3 regions of the Streptomyces sp. NPDC012888 genome follow, and region 2 is predicted to be linked to each of the others. Evidence: riboswitches for the same ligand, from Rfam matches in the RefSeq annotation. Region 2 holds a riboswitch; each other region holds the start of a gene.
The links. Region 2 has a riboswitch for thiamine pyrophosphate ahead of thiC (phosphomethylpyrimidine synthase ThiC). Riboswitches for the same ligand answer to the same signal wherever they lie in the genome.

Region 1 (3,266 bases), on a different contig from region 2:
CGGGCCCCACCAAGCCCGAGCGGCGATCGAGCGGGCCCGGCCGGAGCCCGGGGTGCCGGATGAACCCGGGCCGCACTTCGAGCCCGAGCGGCGATTGAGCGGGCCCCGGCGGAGCCACAGCCGCACAGCCAACGCTCCGCCAGAGCACACGGGGCTCCGCCCCATACCCCGCTCCTCAAACGCCGGAGGGGCCGGATGTGGCCGCCCGGCACGGACCCGCAGGGCCACACCCCCGTGGGCCCCACCAAGGCCGGGCCGGGTCGGTCAGGCGGTGGCGGACTTGAGGGGGGTGGTGGGGTCCGTGAGCTTGGGGGTGGAGAGCTTCGCGCCGGATTCGATCAGGCGGCGCCCCTGCGCCAGGTCCCTGGGCCGGCCGACCGCCAGCAGGGCGACCAGCGCGCCGTCCCGCAGCCAGCACACCGACCACGCCGCCCCGGCGGGCTCGCCCCGCCAGAGCATGGTGTCGGCCCCCGCGTGGTGCCCCGCGTACTGCACGAACCGGTCGAACTGCTCCGACCAGAAGTACGGCACCGGGTCGTACGCCCGGTCCTCTCCCAGGATGTTCGCCGCCACCGTCCGCGGCCCCTGCAGCGCGTTGTCCCAGTGGTGGACGAGCAGCCGCGTGCCGAAGCGGGCCGAGGGGAAGGAGGCGCAGTCGCCCACCGCGTACACCCCGGGCAGCGAGGTCCGCAGCCGGTCGTCCGCGGTGACGGAGCCGTCCGCGCCGAGCTCGACCCCGCTGCCGGCCAGCCAGCCGGTGGCGGGCCTGGCGCCGATGCCGACGACCACCGCGCCCGCCGTCAGCGTGCGGCCGTCGTCCAGCCGGACCAGGCCCGGTTCGACGGAGGCCACCTTCGCACCGGTGATCAGCCGGGCACCGGCCTGCGCGTACCAGTCGGCCATCGGCGCGGTGACCTCCGCCGGCAGGGCCCCGGCCAGCACCCGGTCGGCGGCCTCGACCACCGTCACCGCGCAGCCCGCGGCCCGCGCGGCCGTGGCGAACTCGGCGCCGATCCAGCCGGCCCCGACCACGACGACCTCCGGCGCGGAGGCCAGGACCGGCCGCAGCCGTTCCGCGTCGTCGAGGGTGCGCAGCAGGTGGACGCCGGGGACTCCCGCGGCGCCCGGCAGCGTCAGCGGTTCCGCGCCGGTGGCGAGGACGAGCACCTCGTACGGGACGGGTCCCGCCTCGGTGTCCAGTTCGCGGTCGGCGGGGCGCAGGGCGGTGACCTCGACGCCGAGCCGCAGGTCGATGTCCAGGCCGGTGAAGTCGACGTCGAAGGCGGAGTCCTCGGCCTTGCCGAGCAGGACCGCCTTGGAGAGCGGGGGCCGGTCGTAGGGCTGGTGCGGTTCGGCTCCCAGGAGGGTGACCGGGCCGGTGAAGCCCGCCTCGCGCAGGGCGACCGCCGACTGGACCCCGGCCATGCCGGCGCCGACGATGACGACTCCGGCGCCGGGCTGTGTGTTCTGCGTCTGCTCGCTCACGTGGCCCACCCTAACCATCTGACGGCACGTCAGGAATGGTCACCCTTACCCGGCCCTCCGGCCGGGGGTTAGTCTGGCCACCGTACCTATCCGCGGGAGTCCGGGCGCACCGGGCTGAGAGGGAGGCTGGCCGGCCTCCGACCGTACGAACCTGATCCGGGTCATGCCGGCGAAGGGAGGGGCTGGACGCCCATGCACGGAAACGGAACCGGGCCGACGGACGTACTCGTCCTCGGCGGCGGGATCATCGGCCTGGTCACGGCCTGGCGGGCGGCCGGCCGCGGCCTGACCGTCGCGGTCGCCGACCCGGCGCCCGGCGGCGGGGCCGCCCAGGTGGCGGCCGGCATGCTGGCCGCCGTCACCGAACTCCACTACGGCGAGGAGACGCTCCTCGGCCTCAACCTGGCCTCCGCCGCCCGCTACGAGGAGTTCGCCGCCGAACTGGGCGAGGCCTCGGGCGGAACGGACATCGGCTACCGGGCCTGCGGCACCCTCGCCGTCGCCCTCGACGCCGACGACCGGCTGCACCTGCGCGAACTGCACGCCCTGCAGCGCCGCTGCGGCCTGGAGTCGGAGTGGCTGACCGGCCGCGAGTGCCGGCGTCTGGAGCCGATGCTCGCGCCGGGCGTGCGCGGGGGCCTGCGGGTGGACGGCGACCACCAGGTCGACCCCCGCCGGCTGGCCGCCGCGCTGGTGGCCGCCTGTGAGCGGGCCGGAGTGGTCTTCCACCGCGCGGCCGCCGAACGCCTCACCGTCACCGCGGACCGGGCGGCCGGGGCGCTCCTCGACGACGGCACCGGGGTGTCCGCCGGCCAGGTGGTGCTCGCGGCGGGCAGCCTCAGCGGCAGGCTGGCCGGAGTGCCCGCCGAGGCGGTGCCGCCGGTCCGCCCCGTCAAGGGGCAGGTGCTGCGGCTGGCCGTGCCCCGCGCGTACGCACCGTTCCTGTCCCGCACGGTGCGGGCGGTGGTCCGCGGCAGCCACGTGTACCTGGTGCCGCGCGAGAACGGCGAGCTCGTGATCGGCGCGACCAGCGAGGAGCTGGGCTGGGACACCACGGTCACCGCCGGCGGGGTGTACGAACTCCTCCGCGACGCCCACGAACTGGTGCCCGGCATCACCGAACTCCCGCTCACCGAGACCCGGGCGGGCCTGCGCCCCGGCTCCCCCGACAACGCCCCGCTGCTCGGCCCCACCGAACTGCCGGGCCTGCACCTGGCCACCGGGCACTACCGGAACGGGGTGCTGCTCACCCCGCTGACCGGGGAGGTCATGGCCGAGCTCCTCGCCACCGGCCAACTCCCCGAGGTCGCCCGCCCCTTCAGTCCCCGCCGCTTCTCGGCCGTCCGGGAGGAGTCCTTCGCATGACCGCCACCACCGTCTCCGTCTCCGTCAACGGCGAGACGCGCGAGCTCGCCGCCGGCACCACCCTCGACGCGGTGGTCGCCGTCCTGACCCGGGCCCCGGCCGGGGTCGCGGCGGCGCTCAACGAGGCCGTCGTACCGCGCGGGCAGTGGTCCGCCACCCCGGTCGGCGACGGCGACCGGATCGAAGTGCTCACCGCGGTCCAGGGAGGCTGAACGCACATGGCCGACGATCTCTTCACACTGGGCGGCCGCACCTTCGGCTCCCGTCTGATCATGGGAACCGGCGGGGCGCCGAGCCTGGACGTGCTGGAACGCGCGCTGGCCGCGTCCGGGACCGAGCTGACCACGGTCGCCATGCGGCGGCTGGACCCCACGGTCCAGGGCTCGGTCCTGTCGGTGCTGGCCGGGCTGGGCATC
Region 2 (3,266 bases):
GATGAGGGTCCGTACGATCTCCACCGCCACCAGCTCGCTGTTGGCCACGGCGCCCATGCTGCTGTTGGCGATCGAGAACAGCAGGAGCAGCGGCAGGGCGGCGCCGGCGTAGGCCAGCACGAGGGTGTTGACCACCGAGGCGATGTGGTCGCGACCGATGCGGATGGCCGCCCGGTACACGGCGCGCGGCCCCATCGTCGGGTCCGCCTGGTGGAGTTCCCACACCGCGGAGGTCTGGGTGACCGTCACGTCGTCCAGAACCCCGAGGGATCCGATGATCACACCGGCCAGCAGCAGGCCGCTCATGTCGATGCCGGGGTAGAGCCCGTGGATCAGCCCGGTGTTGTCGTCGGTGTTGCCGGTCAGGAACGCCCAGTCGATGAACACCGTGCCCAACAGGCCGATCAGCAGCAGCGAGACCAGGGTGCCGAGGACGGCCACCGAGGTCCGCGCGTTCAGGCCGTGGCACATGTACAGCCCCATCAGCATGATGGCGCTCGCCCCGACCACCGCCACCACCAGCGGGTTCGAGCCCTGCAGGATGGCCGGCAGGATGAAGAGGGTCAGCACTCCGAAGCTCAGCACCAGCGCGATCAGCGCGAACAGGCCGCGCATCCGGCCCACCACGATCACCACCAGGGCGAACACGCCGGCGAGCAGCGCGAGCGGGAACTTCCGGTTCACGTCGATGACCGAGTACTGCAGGTCCCGCGGCGCGTCCGGCGCGTACGCGACCACCACCTCCTGCCCGTTCTCCAACTGCCGCGGCGCGCCCGGCTGGACGACCTCGACGAAGGTCCGCCCGCGGTCCGGGCCGGTGCCCACCTCGACGGTCGCCTTCTTGCAGGAGCCGTTCTGCGCGGCCTGGGCCTCGCGGCCCGAAGGGGTGGACGTGTCCCCGGTGGGCGGGACCTGGGCGGCGTTCACCGATTTGCAGTCGACCTCCTGCAAAGCGACCACCTTCGCCTGCTGGGTCTGGCGGTCGAAGCCCACGCCGGTCCGCTCGTGCGCGGGCGCGCCGCCCGGCCAGAGCACCACCAGCCCCACCAGGACGGCGGTGGCGAAGGGGATCAGCACGGCCGCGATGACCTTGCGCAGGTGCTTGGACACCGGGGCGGCGGGGCCGTGACTGTGCCCGTGCCCGTGCCCGTGACCATGTCCGTGCCCCGGCCCGCGGCCGGACGCGTGTCCGTGGCCGGGCGCGTTTCCGTGCTGCTGACCGGAGGCGTACGGGGGCTCGGCGGGGGGCTGCGGTGAGGACGTCACAGCCCGATCATCGCAAGAGATGAGGGGGCCCACTGTTCAGCACGCCATGGATGACGCTAGCGTGGGGGCACCTTTGCACAACGCGGGAGCTCGGAGCACCGGGCTGAGAGGGCGCTGATCACCGTACGCGCGTACGGGAGGAGGCTGCGTCGACCGCCGAACCTGTTACCGGGTAATGCCGGCGTAGGGAGATCAGGTCACATGACCATTCAGGACGCACGCACGCCTGCCGTCAGCCAGAACGAGGACGGGCAGGGAGAGCGCAAGCCGGGCTGGCACAAGGGGTACGTCGAGGGTTCGCGCCCCGACATCCGCGTGCCGGTCCGCCAGGTACACCTCACCAACGGCCAGGACGTCACGCTCTACGATACCTCCGGCCCGTACACCGACCCCAACGTCGACACCGACGTGCGGCGCGGCCTCCTCCCGCTGCGCGAGAACTGGATCATCGGCCGCGGGGACACCGAGGAGTACGCCGGCCGGCCCGTCCGCCCCGAGGACGACGGCATCAAGCACACCTCGCCGCGCGGTGGCCTCAAGAACCTCGACGCGGTCTTCCCCGGCCGACCCCGCCTGCCGCGCCGCGGCCGGGACGGCCAGGCCGTGACCCAGCTCGCGTACGCCCGCCGCGGTGAGATCACCCCGGAGATGGAGTACGTCGCGATCCGCGAGAACGTCTCCCCCGAGGTGGTCCGCGAGGAGATCGCGGCCGGTCGCGCCGTCCTCCCGGCGAACGTCAACCACCCGGAGATCGAGCCGATGATCATCGGCAAGAAGTTCCTGGTGAAGGTCAACGCCAACATCGGCAACTCCGCCGTCACCTCCTCCATCGAGGAGGAGGTGGAGAAGATGACCTGGGCCACCCGCTGGGGCGCCGACACGGTCATGGACCTCTCCACCGGCCGCAACATCCACACCACCCGCGAGTGGGTGCTGCGCAACTCCCCCGTCCCGATCGGCACCGTCCCCCTCTACCAGGCCCTGGAGAAGGTCGACGGCAAGGCCGAGGAGCTGACCTGGGAGATCTACAAGGACACGGTCATCGAGCAGGCCGAGCAGGGCGTGGACTACATGACCGTCCACGCCGGCGTGCTGCTGCCGTACGTGCCGCTGACCGCCCGCCGCAAGACGGGCATCGTCTCCCGCGGCGGATCGATCATGGCCGCGTGGTGCCTGGCGCACCACAAGGAGAACTTCCTCTACACCAACTTCGAGGAGCTCTGCGAGATCCTCGCGACGTACGACGTGACGTACTCGCTCGGTGACGGCCTGCGCCCCGGCTCCATCGCGGACGCCAACGACGCGGCGCAGTTCGCCGAGCTGAAGACGCTCGGCGAGCTGAACACCATCGCCAAGCGCCACAACGTCCAGACCATGATCGAGGGCCCCGGCCACGTCCCGATGCACAAGATCAAGGAGAACATCGACCTCCAGCAGGAGATCTGCGAGGAGGCCCCGTTCTACACGCTCGGCCCGCTGACCACGGACGTCGCCCCGGCGTACGACCACATCACCTCGGGCATCGGCGCCGCCATGATCGCCTGGTGGGGCACGGCCATGCTCTGCTACGTCACGCCCAAGGAGCACCTGGGCCTTCCCAACCGGGACGACGTGAAGACCGGCGTGATCACCTACAAGATCGCGGCGCACGCGGCCGACCTCGCCAAGGGCCACCCGGGCGCCCAGGAGTGGGACGACGCCCTCTCCGACGCCCGCTTCGAGTTCCGCTGGGAGGACCAGTTCAACCTGGCCCTCGACCCGGACACGGCCCGCGAGTTCCACGACGAGACCCTCCCGGCCGAGCCCGCCAAGACCGCGCACTTCTGCTCCATGTGCGGTCCCAAGTTCTGCTCGATGAAGATCTCCCAGGACATCCGCCGGGAGCACGGCGGCGACCTGAAGGCGGACGAGATCCAGGCGGGCATGGCCGAGAAGTCGGCCGAGTTCGCCGCCGCCGGCAACCGGGTGTACCTCCCGCTCGCCGACTGACCATGCCGGCC
Region 3 (3,266 bases), on a different contig from region 2:
TCATGGACCGCCTGGACTCGCTGCTGCCGACCGCTCCGGTGGTCTGGCTGCTGCTGGCGCTGTTCGTCGGCACGGGCTGAGCCGGGCCCGTACGGACCCCCACCCGGTACTCTGGAAAGGCGCGCTGCCGGTGCAGCGCGCCTTTCGTCTTAGAGGAGTACCTGCCATGGCCCGCCCCGCTCCGGGAGAGCTCACCTTCGTCGCCCCTCGCGGAGCCAAGAAGCCGCCGCGGCACCTCGCCGACCTCTCGCCGGCCGAGCGCCGCGAGGCGGTCGCCGCCGTCGGCGAGAAGCCCTTCCGGGCCAAGCAGCTCTCCCAGCACTACTTCGCGCGGTACGCGCACGACCCCGCCGAGTGGACCGACATCCCGGCGGCCTCGCGCGAGAAGCTGCGCGAGGCGCTGCTCCCCGAGCTGATGTCCGTCGTGCGCCACATCTCCTGCGACGACGACACCACCCGCAAGACCCTGTGGAAGCTGCACGACGGGACCCTCGTGGAGTCCGTGCTCATGCGCTACCCCGACCGGGTCACCATGTGCATCTCCTCGCAGGCGGGCTGCGGCATGAACTGCCCGTTCTGCGCCACCGGCCAGGCCGGTCTGGACCGCAACCTGTCCACCGCCGAGATCGTCCACCAGATCGTCGACGGCATGCGCGCCCTGCGCGACGGCGAGGTCCCGGGCGGCCCGGCCCGCCTCTCCAACATCGTCTTCATGGGCATGGGCGAGCCGCTCGCCAACTACAACCGGGTGGTCGGCGCCATCCGCCGCCTCACCGACCCGGAGCCCGACGGGCTCGGCCTGTCCCAGCGCGGCATCACCGTCTCCACCGTCGGCCTGGTCCCGGCCATCCACCGCTTCGCGGACGAGGGCTTCAAGTGCCGCCTCGCGGTGTCCCTGCACGCCCCCGACGACGAACTCCGCGACACCCTGGTCCCGGTGAACACCCGCTGGAAGGTCCGCGAGGTGCTCGACGCGGCCTGGGAGTACGCCGAGAAGTCGGGCCGCCGCGTGTCCATCGAGTACGCCCTGATCCGCGACATCAACGACCAGGCCTGGCGCGGTGACCTGCTGGGCCGCCTGCTCAAGGGCAAGCGGGTGCACGTCAACCTGATCCCGCTGAACCCGACGCCCGGCTCCAAGTGGACCGCCTCCCGCCCCGAGGACGAGCGGGCCTTCGTCCAGGCCATCGCCAACCACGGCGTCCCCGTCACCGTCCGTGACACCCGTGGCCAGGAGATCGACGGAGCCTGCGGCCAGCTGGCGGCGAGCGAACGGTAGGGTGGGCCCCGTACATCTGCATATTCCGACAGGGGAGCGCCACAGCGCTGAGAGTGCGGCACCGTCAGGCCGCAGACCCTCTGAACCTCGCCCAGGTCATTCTGGGTAGGAAGTTCGGTCACCACCTCAAGCTGTTGCGCCCCGCCCGGGCCTCCCGCTCCTCGTGAGCGCCCGGGCGGGGCCGCGTCTTCTCCTGGTCACCCCCAGGAGGAATTTCCGTGAACACCACCCAGAAGATGGCGGGGACCGCGCTCGCCGCGGCGCTCGGCATGACGGCGCTCACCGCCTGCGGCGGCGACGCCGGGGACAAGGACGGCGCCGCCACCGGCGGTACCGGCTCCAAGACCGTCACCCTCGTCTCCCACGACTCCTTCAACGCCTCCGAGGCGATCCTGAAGGAGTTCGAGAAGCAGACCGGCTACACGGTCAAGGTGGTCAAGAGCGGGGACGCGGGCGCGGCCCTGAACCAGGAGATCCTCACCAAGGGCAAGCCCCGCGGCGACGTCTTCTTCGGCGTGGACAACACGCTGCTCTCCCGTGCCCTCGACAACGGCATCTTCACGCCCTACGAGGCCAAGGGCCTGGCGGGCGTCGAGAGCCAGTACCACCTGGACAAGGAGCACCGGGTCACCCCGGTCGACAGCGGCGACGTCTGCGTCAACTACGACAAGAAGTACTTCGCGGACAAGAAGCTGGCCCCGCCGCAGACCCTGGACGACCTGGTCAAGCCCGAGTACAAGAACCTGCTGGTCACCGAGAACGCCGCGACCTCCTCGCCCGGCCTCGGATTCCTGCTCGCGACCGTGGGCAAGTACGGCGAGGACGGCTGGAAGGACTACTGGAGCAAGCTCGAGGCCAACGGCGTCGAGGTCGTCGACGGCTGGGAGCAGGCCTACAACGAGCGGTTCTCCGGCTCCGCCGGCGGCAAGAAGGCCGGCGGCGACCGCCCGCTGGTGGTCTCCTACGCCTCCAGCCCGCCGGTCGAGGTGCTGTACGGAGACCCGCAGCCGGCCGAGGCCCCGACGGGCGTGTCCACCGGCACCTGCTTCCGCCAGATCGAGTTCGCGGGTCTGCTCAAGGGCGCCGGGAACGAGGCGGGCGGCAAGGCCCTGATCGACTTCATGATCGGCCGCGGGTTCCAGGAGGACATGCCGCTGAACATGTTCGTCAACCCCGTCGTCAAGGACGCGAAGCTGCCCGAGATCTTCACCAAGCACGGCGTGGTGATCGAGAAGCCGGAGACCGTCGCTCCGGACACGATCGCCAAGAACCGTGAGCAGTGGGTCCGGGCATGGTCCTCGCTCGTCGTGAAGTAGCACGCGGGAGCGTTCGGAAGGGACGCGGCGGCACGGCCGTCCGGCCGGCCCTGATGGCCGTGCCGCTCGCGTTCTTCGCGGTCTTCTTCGCCTGGCCCGTCGCCTCGATCGTGGGGCGCGGGCTGAAGACCGGTTCCGGGTGGCAGTTCGGCCGCATCGGCGAGGTGCTCGCCCGCCCGGACATCGCCGGGGTGCTGTGGTTCACCACCTGGCAGGCCCTCGCCTCCACCGCGCTCACCCTGCTCCTGGCGCTGCCCGGTGCCTACGTCTTCGCCCGGTTCGAGTTCCCGGGCAAGCAGCTGCTGCGGGCCGTGGTCACCGTGCCGTTCGTCCTGCCGGCCGTGGTCGTCGGCACCGCCTTCCTGGCGCTGGTCGGGCGGGGCGGCCTCACCGACGAGCTGTGGGGCGTCCGGCTCGACACCACGGTGTGGGCCATCCTGCTGGCCCACGTGTTCTTCAACTACGCGGTGGTGGTGCGCACCGTCGGCGGGCTCTGGGCGCAGCTCGACCCCCGCCAGGAGGAGGCCGCCCGGGTGCTCGGCGCCGGCCGGTTCGGGGCCTGGCGGCAGGTGACCCTGCCCGCGCTGGCGCCGGCGGTCGCCGCGGCCGCGCTGATGGTGTTCCTGTTCACGTTCAGCTCCTTCGGCGTCGTGCAGATCCTCGGCGGACCC

Region 1: it holds a riboswitch for thiamine pyrophosphate, as region 2 does, so the genes downstream of both, thiO (glycine oxidase ThiO) here and thiC (phosphomethylpyrimidine synthase ThiC) in region 2, are expected to answer to the same signal.
Region 3: it holds a riboswitch for thiamine pyrophosphate, as region 2 does, so the genes downstream of both, ACFY61_RS25525 (thiamine ABC transporter substrate binding subunit) here and thiC (phosphomethylpyrimidine synthase ThiC) in region 2, are expected to answer to the same signal.

Annotation. Positions count from the first base shown of each region.
Region 1 is NZ_JBIBBM010000001.1:233,336-236,601, reverse strand. It holds gene ACFY61_RS01010 (NAD(P)/FAD-dependent oxidoreductase) at 265-1,485, opposite strand; TPP riboswitch at 1,568-1,680, shown strand; gene thiO (glycine oxidase ThiO) at 1,678-2,850, shown strand; gene thiS (sulfur carrier protein ThiS) at 2,847-3,062, shown strand; gene ACFY61_RS00995 (thiazole synthase) at 3,069-3,266, shown strand, end outside.
Region 2 is NZ_JBIBBM010000011.1:182,770-186,035, reverse strand. It holds gene ACFY61_RS20790 (YibE/F family protein) at 1-1,299, opposite strand, end outside; TPP riboswitch at 1,339-1,473, shown strand; gene thiC (phosphomethylpyrimidine synthase ThiC) at 1,468-3,255, shown strand.
Region 3 is NZ_JBIBBM010000016.1:83,384-86,649, reverse strand. It holds gene ACFY61_RS25535 (phosphatidate cytidylyltransferase) at 1-80, shown strand, start outside; gene rlmN (23S rRNA (adenine(2503)-C(2))-methyltransferase RlmN) at 167-1,279, shown strand; TPP riboswitch at 1,300-1,409, shown strand; gene ACFY61_RS25525 (thiamine ABC transporter substrate binding subunit) at 1,498-2,595, shown strand; gene ACFY61_RS25520 (ABC transporter permease) at 2,649-3,266, shown strand, end outside.